2 regions of the Bradyrhizobium guangdongense genome follow, and region 1 is predicted to be linked to the other one. Evidence: predicted binding sites of a transcription regulator. Region 1 holds the regulator's gene; the other holds the start of a gene.
What was found. Region 1 encodes PhoB, which activates phosphate uptake and scavenging genes when phosphate is short. Its sites were predicted from a motif close to TGTCATNNANCTGTCAT; they were not measured.

Region 2: the regulator PhoB is predicted to act here: its motif matches at 2,420-2,436, upstream of X265_RS07625 (YdcH family protein).

The regions. Positions count from the first base shown of each region.
Region 1 covers NZ_CP030051.1:7,191,642-7,197,231, reverse strand. Annotated here, with positions in the region: gene pstB (phosphate ABC transporter ATP-binding protein PstB) at 1-374, shown strand, start outside; gene phoU (phosphate signaling complex protein PhoU) at 386-1,102, shown strand; gene phoB (phosphate regulon transcriptional regulator PhoB) at 1,125-1,832, shown strand; gene X265_RS34470 (GcrA family cell cycle regulator) at 1,949-2,461, opposite strand; gene X265_RS34465 (aspartate aminotransferase family protein) at 2,918-4,120, shown strand; gene argF (ornithine carbamoyltransferase) at 4,120-5,043, shown strand; gene X265_RS34455 (Hsp33 family molecular chaperone) at 5,343-5,590, shown strand, end outside.
Region 2 covers NZ_CP030051.1:1,586,257-1,591,846, reverse strand. Annotated here, with positions in the region: gene X265_RS07635 (sensor domain-containing protein) at 1-672, opposite strand, end outside; gene X265_RS07630 (NAD(P)/FAD-dependent oxidoreductase) at 878-1,981, shown strand; gene X265_RS07625 (YdcH family protein) at 2,152-2,334, opposite strand; gene X265_RS07620 (YdcH family protein) at 2,661-2,867, shown strand; gene X265_RS07615 (hypothetical protein) at 3,009-3,227, shown strand; gene X265_RS07610 (hypothetical protein) at 3,247-3,498, shown strand; gene X265_RS07605 (GGDEF domain-containing protein) at 3,503-4,213, opposite strand; gene purE (5-(carboxyamino)imidazole ribonucleotide mutase) at 4,355-4,843, shown strand; gene X265_RS07595 (5-(carboxyamino)imidazole ribonucleotide synthase) at 4,840-5,590, shown strand, end outside.

The sequences.
Region 1 (5,590 bases):
TGCGCGGCGGCGCGCTGTGGAACGAGGTCAAGGACAAGCTCAACGCCTCCGGCCTGTCGCTTTCCGGCGGCCAGCAGCAGCGGCTCTGCATCGCCCGCACCGTCGCGGTGCGGCCCGAGGTGATCCTGTTCGACGAGCCCTGCTCGGCGCTCGATCCGATCTCGACCGCCAAGGTCGAGGAGCTGATCCAGGAACTGTCGGAGAACTACACGATCGCGATCGTCACCCACAACATGCAGCAGGCGGCCCGCGTCTCCGACAAGACCGCCTTCATGTATCTCGGCGAGCTGATCGAGTTCGACGACACCAGCAAGATCTTCACGTCGCCATCCGACCGGCGTACGCAGGATTACATCACCGGCCGGTTCGGCTGAGGAGACGGAACATGGGTTCTGAACATACCGCAAAGGCCTTCGACACCGACCTCCAGGAGCTCACCCGTCTGGTCGCCGAGATGGGCGGCATCGCCGAGCGCATGATCGTCGATTCCGTCGATGCGCTGATCCGCCGCGACGTCGCGCTCGGTCAGCGGGTCGTCACCATCGACGCCGAGCTCGACACGCTGCAGAGGAAGATCGAGGAGCGCGCCGTGCTCACCATCGCGCGCCGCCAGCCGATGGCGGTCGATCTGCGCGAGATCGTCGGCGCGATGCGCGTTGCCACCGATCTCGAGCGCATCGGCGACCTCGCCAAGAACATGGGCAAGCGCGTCGCGGCGCTGGAGACCGACTTCCATCCGCTCAAGCTGTTCCGCGGCCTCGAGCACATGACCGACCTCGTGCAGCAGCAGGTCAAGTCGGTGCTGGACGCCTATGCGGCGCATGATCTGCCGGCGGCGATGGCGGTGTGGAAGGGGGACGAGGAGGTCGACGCCATCTGCACCTCCCTGTTCCGCGAGCTCCTCACCTACATGATGGAGGATCCGCGCAACATCTCGTTCTGCATCCACCTGATGTTCTGCGCCAAGAACATCGAGCGGATCGGCGACCACGCCACCAATATCGCCGAGACCGTGTTCTACATGATCGAAGGCCAGGCCATCACCGACAAGCGGCCGAAGGGCGACATGACGACGTTCGCCACGACGGTCCCGAACACCTGATTACGCAAGGAGCGACGACCCGATGGGCGCACGCATTATGGTGGTTGAGGACGAGGAAGCTCTGACCGAGCTTCTCCGCTACAACCTCGAAGGCGACGGCTATGACGTCGAGACGGTGATGCGCGGCGACGACGCCGACACCCGTCTCAAGGAGCACATCCCCGATCTGATCGTGCTCGACTGGATGCTGCCGGGGCTGTCGGGCATCGAGCTGTGCCGCCGGCTGCGGACGCGGTCCGACACCAAGCAGCTGCCGATCATCATGCTCACCGCGCGCGGCGAGGAGAGCGAGCGGGTGCGGGGGCTCGCCACCGGCGCCGACGATTACATCGTCAAGCCGTTCTCGGTGCCCGAGCTGCTCGCTCGCGTGAAGGGCCTGCTGCGCCGCGCAAGCCCCGAGCGGCTCGCAACCGTCCTCGCCTTCGGCGACATCGAGCTTGATCGCGAGAAGCGCCGCGTGGCGCGCTCGGGCCGGCCGATCGATCTCGGCCCGACCGAATATCGACTTTTGGAGTTCTTCCTCGAGCATCCCGGCCGCGTGTTCTCGCGCGAGCAGCTGCTCGACAGCGTCTGGGGCCGCGACATCTATATCGACGAGCGCACCGTCGACGTTCATATCGGCCGGCTGCGCAAGCTGCTCAATCTCGGCCGCGAGCAGGACCCCATCCGCACCGTCCGCGGTGCCGGCTATGCGCTGGACGATCGCTTTGCGAAGGCCGAGCAGACGTAGGTTTGCGCAGGTGAGTGCGTACGACGGCTGCGGCGGTCTCAGCCGTCGCCGACACCGAGTCCGTTGAGCCGTGATCGTGTCACGGCTGTCGTCGTTGTCAGCTAAATTCGTTCAGCTCACCGCGCGCCCGGCTTCGCCGGCGCACGCCGGCGATCGGCGGCCGGCTGATACGCAACCCGCGAGTGCTGGGCGCAGTAGGGCAGGCCGGACAGCGCCTTGCCGCCGCAGAAGAAGAAATCCGGGCTCGAGGGATCGCCGACCGGCCAGTGGCACGTGGCCTCGTTCAGCTCGAGCAGCGACAGCCGCTGGCTCATCGGCACCACGTTGTCGTAGGTGACGGGCTCTGCCTCGACCTCGACCTCGAAGGCCTGCGCCAGCGCGGTGTTGCCGCGCGCCATCGGCCGGCTCACCCGCATCATGTGCTGCGCGGGCCGCGCCTTGCGCGGCCGTGGAGCTGCCGACGTCGGGCTCTTGGCGCGGCCGGACAGGCCGAGCCTGTGCACCTTGCCGATCACGGCGTTACGGGTGACATTCCCAAGCTCGGCGGCGATCTGGCTGGCCGAAAGTCCGGCCTCCCAGAGCTTTTTCAGCTGCTCGACGCGATCGTCGGACCAGGTCAAAACCGTCATTGCACCCTTTCCTTCGCCGCGCGCCGCCATCTTCGGGGCGGCACGACGAATGCCTAAGTCTCGAAAAACCCGTGCCGTCAGAATCCCTTAAGGCTCGCCGGGCGCGCGAGATGCGCCCGAACGTTTACGCCGGTACATGAGGACTTCTGGGATCAGGACTGCTGCACGAGATGTCGTATCTGACAAGCCAAACGCTACAATATGGCGCGACTCACGCGCAAGAGTCCGCCGACTCGCTTCCACATGTTCCGTGGCGAAATTCCCGCAAAAACGCCACCGCAAGACTACGGAATCAGCGTTTCGCGAGGCTTTCCGGGCGGCATTGACACCGGTTTCACCAGGCCTAAGATAGTCGCGCGTGCCGCCCTTAAAAGGCGGCACGTTTCGTTTTCCGGGCCGGTCAATGGTGCGTTGCGCAATGCACCCTTCACCGTCCGCAACAATCAAGTGATCGTCATGACCAGCAGCGCAGCGCCGCATTTGCTCCCCGTTTTCGCCAGGGCCGACATCGGTTTTGAGCGCGGCGAAGGCGTCTGGTTGATCGCGACCAACGGCGATCGCTATCTCGATTTCACCTCGGGCGTCGCGGTGAATGCGCTCGGCCATGCCCATCCTGCGCTGGTCAAGGCGTTGCAGGAGCAGGCAACCAAGCTCTGGCACATGTCGAACCTGTTCCAGAGCCCTGATGGCGAGAAGCTCGCCGCGCGCCTGTGCAGCGAGAGCTTTGCGGACTTCGTTTTCTTCTGCAATTCCGGCGCCGAGGCGCTGGAGGGCGTCATCAAGCTGGTGCGCCACCATCACTTCTCCAAGGGGCACCCGGAGCGCTACCGCATCATCACGTTCGAGGGCGCCTTCCATGGCCGCACGCTGGCGACGCTCGCCGCGACGGGCTCTGCAAAATATCTCGAAGGCTTTGGTCCGCCGATGGACGGCTTCGACCAGGTGCCGCATGGCGACCTCGAGGCCGTCAAGAAGGCGATCGGTCCGCACACCGCCGGTATCCTGATCGAGCCGATCCAGGGTGAGGGCGGCGTGCGTTCGGCGCCATCAGGCTTTCTCAAGGCGCTGCGTCAGCTCTGCGATGAGAAGGGTCTGCTGCTCGCGTTCGACGAGGTGCAGACCGGCATGGGCCGCACCGGCGATCTCTTTGCTCACCGGCGCACGGGCGTCACGCCCGACGTGATGTCGCTGGCGAAAGCGCTCGGCGGCGGCTTCCCGATCGGCGCGATACTGGCGACCGCCGATGCTGCCGCCGGCATGGGCCCCGGCTCGCACGGTTCGACTTTCGGCGGCAATCCGCTGGCGATTGCGGCCGCGAATGCCGTGCTCGACGTCATGCTCAAGCCCGGCTTCTTCGACCACGTGCAGAAGATGTCGCTGCTGCTCAAGCAGAAGCTCGCCTCCGTGATCGACCGCCACCCAGATGTCGTCAGCGAAGTGCGCGGCGAGGGGCTCCTGATCGGCATCAAGGCCGTGGTGCCCTCCGGCGACCTGGTCGCAGCGCTCCGCAACGAGAAGCTGCTCACCGTCGGCGCCGGCGACAATGTCGTGCGCTTCCTGCCGCCGTTGATCGTCACCGAAGCCGAGATCGAGGACAGCGTCGTCAGGCTCGAACGCGCCTGCACGGCGCTGTCCGGCAACAAGCGGGCGGCAAGCTGATGAGCAAGTCACCCAAGCACTTCCTCGATATCAACGAGCTGCCGCTGTCGGAGCTCAAGAGCATGCTCGCGGCCTCCTCCGCCATGAAGGCGAAGCAGAAGGCGCATCAGCCGGTCAGGCCGCTCGAAGGCAAGACGCTGGCGATGATCTTCGAGCGGCCGTCGACCCGCACCCGCGTCTCGTTCGATGTCGCCATGCGCCAGCTCGGCGGCGAGCCCATCATGCTCACCGGCGCCGAGATGCAGCTCGGCCGCGGCGAAACCATCGCCGACACCGCGCGCGTGCTGTCGCGTTATGTCGATGCCATCATGATCCGCATCCTCAATCACGAGGCGCTGCTGGAGCTCGCGGCGAACGCCACGGTGCCTGTCATCAACGGCCTGACACGGCGCTCGCATCCCTGTCAGGTGATGGCAGATCTGATGACCTTCGAGGAGCATCGCGGCCCCATCGAAGGTCGGACGGTGGCCTGGACCGGCGACGACAACAACGTGCTGGCGTCCTGGGCCCATGCCGCCGAGCGTTTCAAGTTCAAGCTCAATGTCGCGACACCGCCGGAACTCGCTCCGAAGAAGGTGATGCGCGACTTCATCAAGGCCACCGGCGCATCGATCGTGATCGGTACCGATCCGGAAGCCGCCGTGAAGGGCGCCGATTGCGTCGTCACGGACACCTGGGTGTCGATGGGCGACAAGGAAGGCGAGCACCGCCACAACGTGCTCAAGCCCTATCAGGTCAATGCCAAGCTGATGTCGCTGGCCAAGCCAGATGCGCTGTTCATGCACTGCCTGCCCGCCCATCGCGGCGAGGAGGTCACCGACGAAGTGATCGACGGACCGCAATCGGTCGTGTTCGACGAGGCCGAAAACCGCCTGCACGCGCAGAAGGGCATTCTGGCCTGGTGCTTTGACGCGGTGAAGTAGAGCGGTGGCGCGGTGATGGGGTCGAGTCGATGACCCCATTCTCCGCTGTCATCCCGGACAAGCGCCGCATAGTGGCGCGGAGATCCGGGATCCATAACCAAAGGATTGAGGTTGGCGAGGACTCGGAGTTGTCATCTCGCGCGATGACGCGATCCTATGGTTATGGATCCCGGGTTCGCGCTTTGCGCGCCCCGGGATGACACTGTGTTTGTCGCACCCCTGTACGATCATGTCTGCACCCGGAACCGCACCGTCCCGCACCCCTTCCATTCCACCCCTCCCACCCCAGATAGAGCGCCATGGTTTCCCAATCCCCCGACATGAAAACCGGACCCGAGGGCCCGGTTCGCGCGCCTTCGGCGGTTCCGATCGACGATGCCGTGCTGCCTTACGAGGTCGACGCGCTCGACGTGCGCGGCCGCCTGGTGCGGCTCGGCCCCGCGCTCGACGACATCCTGACCAAGCACGATTATCCTGCCCCGGTCGGCAAGCTGCTCGGCGAGGCCATCGTGCTCACGACGCTGCTCGGCTCGGCGCTGAAATTCGA
Region 2 (5,590 bases), 1.9 Mb from region 1:
GTTCTTGGCGGCGACGCAGGCGGGCACGTGGTCCAGCACCGATTCCAGGAATTGCTTGGTCGCGGCAAGCTGCCGCGACAGCTTGCGCTGCTCGCTGACGTCAAGATGGGTCGCCACCGAGCCGCCGTTGGGCAGAATGAAATATTTGACCAGAATGGCGCGACCGTCGGGCAATTCGGTGATCAGGCCGTTGGGACTTGACGCCTTCTCGTAGAAGTCGTCGTCGGAGACGCCAAGGACCCCGCGCTTTCGCCTGAGCTCAAGGATGTCGTAGCCGGTCATCCCGGCCCGGAGATCCGAGCGCGCCAAGCCGTAGATCTCGAGATAGCGGTCGTTGCAGAAGATGATGCGACGCTGCGCATCCGTCATCACTACGCCCTGATTGAGGTTGTTCATAGCGGAAGAGATGAAGGCGTTGCGGCGCAGCTGCGCACGCCTGTTCCGACGCAGCGCGGAATGGATCCACAGCGCGATGGCGACCAGGAACGCGCAGACGACGATGCCCCCAATCAGGACTTCCCAGATCAGATTGGGATCGAGATCGCCGAGCCGGCTCGGCGCCGCGAGGCTCTCCGCATAGGCACGCGAAGGCGCGACCGCGCCGGTCAGGCCCACGACGGCCTGCACAGCAATCGGAAGCATGCTGCCTTCCTGCCAGTTCTTCTCAGCCATCAGCCACCCGCGATTTCAACTGCGGATTGTCTGGCTTCACGGGTTTGGATCGGGTAAACGCCTGTACGCCCAACAGAAAAATGTGACGTGAATTACGGCAATTGCCCTGACATGATAAATGCTTCCTTAACGGAAAACGGCCGCACGGCAGGCCTGCAAGGCAAACCGGCGCCATCAGCCTCTTCAACAGGGCGCCAGCACAACCATGGATAGGGTCGACTGCGTCGTCGTCGGAGCCGGCGTGGTCGGGCTCGCGGTGGCAAGGCGGCTCGCACAGGCCGGCCGCGAGGTGATCGTGCTCGAGGAAGCCGAGGCCATCGGCACCGTGACCTCCTCGCGCAACAGCGAGGTGATCCATGCCGGAATCTATTACCGTGCCGGAAGCTGGATGGCCCGCATGTGCGTCAGCGGCAAGCACGCGCTGTACCGCTATTGCGGCGAGCGCGGCATCCCGCACAAGAACTGCGGCAAGCTGATCGTCGCGACGAATCCGAAGGAAACCGAGAAGCTGCAATCGATCAAGGCGCATGCCGAGGCCAATGGCGTGCTCGACATGCAGTTGCTCCCGGGCGAGGCCGCACGCGCGCTGGAGCCGGCGCTGGCCTGCGATGCCGCGCTGCTGTCGCCCTCAACAGGCATCATCGACAGCCATGCCTACATGCTCTCGCTGCGCGGCGAGGCCGAGGAGGCAGGTGCAGCCTTTGCCTTTCACACGCCGCTGATCCGCGCCAAGGCGGATGGCGGAATCATCGAGATCGAAGCCGGCGGCGAAGCGCCGATGACGCTGCAATGCGGCCTGCTCGTCAACGCCGCAGGACTTTCCGCAACGAGCGTGGCACGTCACATCGACGGCATGCCTGTCGACCGGATTCCGCCGGCCTATCTCGCCAAGGGCAATTATTTCAGCTGCAATGCGCGCGCGCCGTTCTCCCACCTGATTTATCCGGTGCCCGAGCCCGGGGGGCTGGGGGTGCATTTGACGCTGGATATGGCGGGACAGGCGCGCTTCGGCCCCGACGTCGAATGGATCGAGACGATCGACTATGAGGTCGATCCGTCACGCGCCGAACGCTTCTATCCCGCGATCCGCAAATACTGGCCGACACTGCCCGACGGCGCACTGATGCCGAGCTATTCGGGCATCCGCCCGAAGATCGTGCCGCCGGCGGTGGCGACACAGGATTTCCTGATGCAGGGTCCGCGCGATCATGGCGTTGCAGGCCTGATCAATCTGTTCGGCATCGAATCGCCGGGCCTGACGTCGTCGCTCGCGATTGCGGACCACGTCGCGGAGCTCGCCGAGATCTAGATCGGTTTCAAATCGGGTGGAGACCGGTTCGCGTTAGGAAACGCGTCCAAACAAAAGCTCATGCCGCGCAACGATCATCGCGCGGCGCGCACCTTACAGCAGGGATGAGCGCAAGCGTCTCATCCCTGTCTGAAGGGCTACGATCGAACTTGACGCTGTTACGGGGGTTACTAGTGAAGCGTGTCGCCGGACTGCTTCAGTCGCTCTATCTGGTCCTTGACCAGCAACTTGCGGCGCTTCAACTCAACAATTTGCAGGTCGTCTGTTGAAAGGTGCACGAGAGCTTCGTGCAATTCGTTTTCGAGAGTTTTATGCTTCCGTTCCAATTCAACCAGATGTGCCTGAATTGTCATTCGAAACCTCCTCGGTAGGTGTGAACCTTGGATTCGATCCGGACGAGGAAGTGTACATCACCGATTCGTTCTGTCGATGGGTATCCGTCGTCGCACCGTCATTTTTGAAAATTCATATGTAATGAAGCGTGAGTAAGGAACCACGCGCCGAAAGATCCATGATATCAATGCGCTTGCGCAACGCGGCTCCGAATCATTGAAATATCTTGCGGGATGGCGGTGTGAGGAGAGGCAGATCGCTTGCGATCACGCCGCGCAAGGACGATAATTTCCACAGGGCATCCACAGCCTTGATCTCAAGCTATCGGTTTTCGGCCACCGCAGACATGACCCATGAAAACGAGCGTGAGCTCGAAGCTGAGCTCACCCGGTTGCAGCAGGAACACCGAGATCTCGACGCGGCGATCGATGCACTGCATCAATCGCCTGCCCCCGATCTGTTGCGGTTACAGCGGCTGAAGAAACGCAAGCTGTTGTTGCGCGACCGCATCGCCTTCATCGAAGACCAGATCACGCCCGACATCATCGCCTGACCCGCGAGCACCTGCTCTCGTTGGCTTCGCCGGCGAATTGCCGCGCGTGAATCGCTTGACTCAAAAAGAACAAAAGAGGAACATAAATACTGCCCCCGGCCCCCAGGAAACGCCCAAAGACAACCCGCAAGGACGCTGCCGATGTCAGTCCCCGCCCTTCTCGACAACAGCCATTATGAACAGGCCTGCGATCAGGCGATCGCGATGTGCGACGGCAATCTGCGCAGCACCATCAAGGCGCTGATCATGGCCAACGAATATCTGGAAGCCGAGCTGGAGGAATTGCAGGCGGCGATTTCGGCCGGCTGCATCCCCGAGACGTCGCGCAGCAAAGTGCGGAGCAACAGCAGCGCCGCCTGAGCTTCAAAGGAGCAACGCCATGTCTGATGTGACCTATTACGTTGCAATGCCCTTCCTGATTGATGCCGACGGATCGCCTGTCGCGGGCGCCGCCGAGGAATGCCAGAGCTCGACAGCCGCGTTGCGGCGCGCCGAGGCGCTGGCGCGCGGCACCGGTCATATCGGCGCGGTCGCATTCAGCCGCAGCGGCGATCCCATGACGGGCGAATTCGGCGATGCCACGCTACTGCGCAAATTCGGCAACGTGCCGGAAGATCTCGCCACCCTCTAGGGGGTCAGCTGCTCACGAGCCTGATCCGCGGCTCGTGCCGTCGATGGGCCTTGCGCACATACATGGCTGCATCGGCCTCCTCGAGCGCACGGACGGCCTCTGAGTGCACACCAAGCAGCGAGATGCCGGCTGAGGCGCCCGCCGTGACGTGCTGGCCGCGAAAGGTGAATGACAAATCGTCGATCGCCTGCTCGAAGATGGCGGCCTTCGCCTTGGCATCGGTCTCGCTGAGATTCCACAACAGCAAGGCAAACTCATCGCCACCGAGACGACCGACCACGTCGGAGGCGCGGATCTGCCGCGTCAGCGTCGTGGCGATCGCCTTCAGCACCTCGTCCCCCGCGGCATGACCGAAGGAATCATTGATCGGCTTCAGCCGGTCGACATCGAGCACGATCAGCGCGCCGCTGGCGCGGTAGCGCTTCATATAGGCGATGGCGCGCTGGAGCTCGCGCTCGAAGCCCCGCCGGTTGGGTATATCCAGCAGGAAATCAGTGTCGGCCGCAGCCTCGAGCTCGGCAACGCGACGCAGCGCCTTCGCCAGCTTGGTCCGCAGGCTGCGGATGACGGCCTTGCTGCCATCCTTGCCCGCGTCATTGGCGGCGGCCGCGCGGCGCGACGCCGCAACCCGCTTAGGTGCAGTTTTCGTGCGGCTCCCGCTGGTTTTCCGGCCCTTTTTGGCCTTCGCGGCGGTCGCCCTTTTTGGTTTCTTCATGGGCTTCCTGCTCAATGAAGGCTTGCGGGGATTCACCAAGACAGGATAGTGCATTCCCTTCTCCTTGCCACCGCCTTGCGAGCCGCCGGCCGGAACCGTTAATCTGGCCTATCCTTCTGTTTTCCGAGCACAATTGACGTCATGACCGCGCCGATCGCCATCATCATGGGAAGCCAGTCGGACTGGGAGACGATGCGGCACGCTGCCGATACGCTTGCAGCGCTCGGCGTCGCCTCCGACTCCCGCGTCGTTTCGGCACACCGCACCCCGGAGCGCCTGTTTACCTTCGCCAAGGGCGCCAAGGCTGCCGGCTTCAAGGTCATCATCGCCGGCGCCGGAGGGGCTGCGCATCTGCCCGGCATGGCCGCGGCGCTGACGGAACTGCCGGTGTTCGGCGTACCGGTCGAGTCCAGGACGCTGAAGGGGATCGATTCGCTCTATTCGATCGTTCAGATGCCCGCCGGCATTCCGGTCGGCACCCTCGCGATCGGTAAGGCCGGCGCCATCAACGCGGCGCTGCTCGCGGCATCGGTGCTGGCGCTGTCCGATCCTGATCTGTCGGACCGTCTCGCCGCCTGGCGCAAGGCCCAGACCGAGGCGGTTGCCGAGCGCCCGGAGGACAAGGCGTGACTGACGCAAAGCAGGTGAAGCTGAAGCCCGGCGACACCATCGGGATCCTCGGCGGCGGACAACTCGGTCGGATGCTGGCCATGGCCGCAGCACGGCTCGGCCTGCGCTGCCAGGTATTCTCACCCGATCCGGACTCGCCGGCGTTCGACGTCGTGCTGAACGCGACCTGCGCCGAATATGCCGACGTCGAGGCGCTCGAGCTGTTCGCTCACGACGTCGACGTCATCACCTACGAATTCGAGAACGTGCCGGCCGCAGCCGCCATGGTGCTGGACGCGCGCCGCCCGGTGCTGCCCAACCGCAAGATCCTCGAGACCACCCAGGACCGCCTCGCCGAAAAGGATTTCGTGACGCGGCTCAGCATCGGTACTGCAGGCTATGCCGACGTCACTTCCGTTTCCTCGCTGCGCGAGGCGATCGCCAGAATCGGCCTTCCCGCGGTGCTGAAGACCCGCCGCTTCGGTTATGACGGCAAGGGCCAGGCCATCATTCGCGAGGGCGACGACATCGCGAAAGTCTGGACCAGCCTCGGCACCAAATCGGCGATCCTGGAGGCGTTCGTGCCGTTCGAGCGCGAGATCTCCGTGATCGCCGCACGCTCGGCATCAGGCCAAGTCGAGTGTTTCGACGTGACCGAGAACGAGCATCGCGACCACATTCTGAAGATATCGCGTGCGCCGGCGCCGATCCCCGATGCGCTGGCTGAAGAGGCGCGCAGCATCGCGGGCAAGATCGCGACCGCGCTCG